Regions from separate parts of the Mesorhizobium sp. NZP2234 genome, predicted to be linked through region 2. Evidence: riboswitches for the same ligand, from Rfam matches in the RefSeq annotation. Region 2 holds a riboswitch; the other holds the start of a gene.
What was found. A riboswitch is a leader RNA that binds a small molecule or an ion and turns the genes downstream of it on or off. The one in region 2 is predicted to bind cobalamin.
Positions count from the first base shown of each region.

Region 1: another riboswitch for cobalamin. It lies ahead of EB230_RS17745 (CbtB domain-containing protein); the one in region 2 lies ahead of EB230_RS02010 (aromatic ring-hydroxylating dioxygenase subunit alpha).

Region 1 covers NZ_CP033364.1:3,590,352-3,592,546, forward strand. The annotation lists gene EB230_RS17740 (aromatic ring-hydroxylating dioxygenase subunit alpha) at 1-802, opposite strand, end outside; cobalamin riboswitch at 947-1,145, shown strand; gene EB230_RS17745 (CbtB domain-containing protein) at 1,181-1,360, shown strand; gene EB230_RS17750 (CbtA family protein) at 1,376-2,194, shown strand; gene cobU (bifunctional adenosylcobinamide kinase/adenosylcobinamide-phosphate guanylyltransferase) at 2,187-2,195, shown strand, end outside.
Region 2 covers NZ_CP033364.1:446,461-448,655, forward strand. The annotation lists gene EB230_RS01990 (DUF680 domain-containing protein) at 1-32, opposite strand, end outside; gene EB230_RS01995 (DUF680 domain-containing protein) at 101-304, opposite strand; gene EB230_RS02000 (DUF680 domain-containing protein) at 376-576, opposite strand; gene EB230_RS02005 (hypothetical protein) at 892-1,044, opposite strand; cobalamin riboswitch at 1,071-1,272, shown strand; gene EB230_RS02010 (aromatic ring-hydroxylating dioxygenase subunit alpha) at 1,388-2,195, shown strand, end outside.

The sequences.
Region 1 (2,195 bases), 3.1 Mb from region 2:
GCCCATGGGTCTTGCCGTCGCTAGACCAGGTTTCGGCGCCAGCCCGCAGGCCACCGGAAAACTCCGGCGCGTCATTGTCGGCGTGGCGGGTCCATTCGGGGTCGTCATGCCGGCTCATCAGGCCGCGGCCATAGATCGGCACCAGCCGCGACAGGTCCTTGTGGACGCCCGGACAATGCAGGCACTCGTTGAAGTTCTCCCAAAAGATCTTCCAGTTGCAGTGCATCACCTTGCGCAGCACATGGCCTGCCACCAGCGTTTCCAGTGGCCAATTGCCGAGATTGCCGGAGGCGGGGTCGAAGGATGCCTGCGCCGAGCCGGCCGCATCTTCCTGCAAATTGATGAACACGAAGCCGCGCCAAACCGAGAGCGCGACGCGATAGAGCGGATGGTCGGCCTTGTCGAAGCCGTCCGGCAATGATTTCGACGGCACGCGCACGAGGTCGCCGCGCAGCGAATAGGACCAGGCATGATAGGGGCAGGTGATCAGCCGCGCCTTCAGCCGGCCCTCGCTCTCCTGGCAAAGCTGCGAGCCGCGATGCCGGCACGTGTTGTGGAAGGCACGCAACGCGCCGGTGTCGTCGCGCAGAACGATGATGTCCTGCGTGCCGATGCGGAATCGGCGAAAGGCCAGCGGCTGGGCCAGATCGGCCTCGCGGCAGACCAGCAGCCAGTTCTTGTACCAGATGGCATCGAGGTCCAGTTGATAGGCCGCTGCGTCCCAATAGGCCGATGAGGGCAGGGTGGGTTCGGTCTGGGTCAGGCCGTTATAGGGATCGCGCTCGCTGGCAATGGGCTGCATGGCTGGCTTCCTGTGAAGTGGCCAGCCGACACCCGGCCAGCATAATTGTCAATTGTGGCGCCGATGACCGCTGATGTTGCCGGCATGGCGTAATCGCGCTGGTTACCGGCGGAATTTGGTTTGCCGGAGGCGGTGATTCTGCCTATAGTCGCTGATGTCGTCGGTTCCATTTTGGAGCCAAGAGGGAATGCGGTGCGGGCTGACTTGTTGCCCAATGCCGTTGCTGCCCCCGCAACTGTGTGCGGTAGTCCTCTCCATATGCCACTGAAGATTTGTCTTCGGGAAGGTGGGGAAGGGCGCTGATCCGTGAGCCAGGAGACCTGCCGGCGACAGGAAACTGACTTCGATGCCCTCGGGTGGAGGGTGAAAGGACAAGACATGACTACCGCTTCCGTCTCCCTCGGCGCTTCCGTCTCCTCGCAGTCGCGCTTCATGCAGCTGGCGCTCGCCGCGCTGCTCGGCACCTTCATCATCGGCTTCGTCGGCTTCTCGCATATCGATGCGGTCCACAATGCCGGTCATGACAACCGGCATTCGATGGCGTTTCCCTGCCACTGACGAGGACCTGACATCATGAATCTGTTTCGCAACGTCGTGTTCATCGCGGCGATCGCGGGGCTCGTGGCCGGCGTCGTTCTCGCCTGCATGCAGGCCTATGCCACCGTGCCGCTGATCCTCAAGGCGGAAGTCTACGAACAGGCCGAAGGCGGCCACAGCCATGACCATGCCGCGGCACCCGCGGCCTCGGCTGATGCCGCCAGCGGCAACGCAATGAGTTCCGCCGCGCCAGCGGCATCGAATGCCATGAGCGCCGCCGCCCCGGCTCCGGCCGCAGCGGCAGCTCCGGCCGAGGACGAGGGCTGGGCGCCGGCCGACGGCTTCGAACGTTTTGCCTTCAACGTGGTGTCCAACGTCGTCACCGGCATCGGCTTCGCGCTGATCCTGGTCGCTGTTTCGGAATTCGCCGGCGGCATCGGCAACTGGCGCCAGGGCGTGTTCTGGGGCCTGGCCGGCTTTGCCGTGTTCACACTGGCGCCCGGCCTCGGCCTGCCGCCGGAACTGCCGGCCATGCCGGCGGCCGACCTCACGCAGCGCCAGATCTGGTGGGTGGCGACGGTGATCGCGACCGCCATCGGGCTTGGCCTGATCGCGTTCCGCAAGTCGCTGCCGCTTGCCATCCTTGCGGTGCTGCTGATCGTGGCGCCGCATATCGTCGGGGCGCCGCAGCCCGACAGCTTCGAGACACCGATCCCGGAAGGCCTGCACCACCAGTTCGTGGTGGCGGTGACGCTGACCAATCTGGTGTTCTGGCTGGTGCTTGGCGCTGTCGTCGGCGTTGTGCGCGGACGCTTCACCGGCACCGCGAACAGCCTGCGCGACAGCTTTGCCTGAT
Region 2 (2,195 bases):
ACGGCGGCGGCGGCAATGATGATCTTGTTCATTTCAAGTCTCCTGAATTTCAAGTTTCAGCAGGGCGGCAGGCAAACCCGCCGCCCTGGAGAATCGGCTGTTAGTGGCCGAAGAGATTGCGGTCGGCACCCTGGACAGACGTCTGAGCAGCCGGTTCCGACTTCCTGATCGACGCGGTGTAAGAGGTGTCGGCCGAAGTGGCAGCGGGCTGGTTGGCGCCGTTGGAGCCGTAGTTGTCGCTGCCGGCGAAAGCGCTGCCGGAGATAGCCAGAACGGCGGCGGCAGCAAGGATCATCTTCTTCATTTCAAGTCTCCTGAATTCTTCGAGTTCCGCCAAGGCGGCGAGCCAGTGCCACCGCCTGCGGGAATCGACTGTTAGTTGTTGCCGAAGAGGTTGCGATCGGCACCCGTGACAGGCGCCTGGGCAGCCGGTTCCGACTTCTTGGTCGAAGCGGTGTACGAACCGTCGACGGCAGCAGTGGCTGCAGGCGCATTCGAACCATAGTGATCGCTACCAGCGAAGGCGCTGCCGGAAATGGCCAGAAGGGCGGCGGCAGTGAGAACAATCTTTTTCATTTTTGGTACTCCAGTATTTTTACGTCCGTCTAGCGGCGTGTCTTGGGATTAAAATCGCGTCGTTCGGACAGCCCCGATGTGGGAAAGCCTGATGGCCGTTTCCAATCACGAAGTTGTTCCGTGTGGACCAAGAGTCCACCACTTGAAATTGTACCAAAGCCTTCCGGATCAAAGATTTTTCTTTTTGATATCAATCGATTAGATAAAATCACCACCGCGATCACCTGATGTATCGGAGGCTCAGCGTTCACACCGTGCTGTACGCACCGTCAACAGAAACGAACCGTTCGGTTCGATTTTAGAATTTGCTAATAGTCACTTTTCGAAACCATTAACCTTTTCTGCTTCGATTCCGGGCGATTTTCGATAGCCGGCACCATCGTCACCGAGACGCGTTTCGTGCCCGCTGTTTCCGATCCGATCGCTGCGCAGGCGTGTCGCGCCACATGGATGCAATGTCGCTTTCATGCCGATGTCGCATTCGCTGTCGTGATTAGATCATGGCCATCTCAGGTGCCGCTTCGTGACGACGGGGCGGAGAATTGGGAAGCCGGTCAAAGTCCGGCGCTGCCCCCGCAACGGTGGTGGAGTTCAAGTCGCAACGGGAGACCACTGGGCGAAAGCCTGGGAAGGTGTCGCGACCGTCCGAAGGGACACTCCAGAGCCCGGAAACCAGCCCGAGATTTCTAAACTCGACTGATCGCGGTGGGCGGTCAAGAGGTGGATGGTGCATGACCGGCGCTTCGCCGGGACTGCATCCGATCCTTCCTCCATCACCACCATAGTCAGTCCTTAAACACGAGGACAGGACATGGATGCGCGTAACGATATGCTGAGGCTCTTGAACAGCCGCAGAGAGGGTTTCTCGCTGGAGCAGCCCTTCTACACCGACCCGGACTATTTCAAGCTCGACATGGAGCTGATCTGGTACCGCGACTGGCTTTTCATCGGCCATGATTGCGAATTGCCCAAGCCCGGCAGCTTCATCACCGTGCAGATCGGCGACTACCCGGTCGTGCTGGTGCGCGATCAGCAGGGCAAGATCAATGCCTTCCACAATTCCTGCCGCCATCGCGGCAGCAGGGTCTGCAACACGGACAAGGGCACGGCCGCCAAGCTGGTCTGTCCCTATCACCAGTGGACCTATGAGCTCGACGGTCGCCTGCTGTTTGCCCGCCAGATGGCCGACGGCTTCGACAAGAGCCAGTTCGGGCTGAAGCCGGTCGCCTGCGAAAGCGTCGCCGGTTACATCTTCATCTGCCTGGCGAAGGAGCCAGCCGACTTCGCGCCGATGCGGGCGATGATCGAACCCTATCTCAAGCCGCACCGGCTCAGCGAGGCAAAGATCGCCTTCGAGAGCACCATCGTCGAAAAGGGCAATTGGAAGCTCGTCTGGGAAAACAACCGCGAGTGCTATCACTGCGCGGGCAATCACCCGGAGCTGTGCAAAACCTTCCCGGAGGCACCGACCGTGACCGGCGTGCAAGGCGCCGACAGCGATCCGGAGATGCTGGCGCACTGGGCCAAATGCGAAGCGGCCGGCCTGCCGAGCAAGTTCCGCATCGACCCGGCGGGGCAATACCGCGCCACGCGGGCGCCGCTGCTGCGCGATGCGGTCA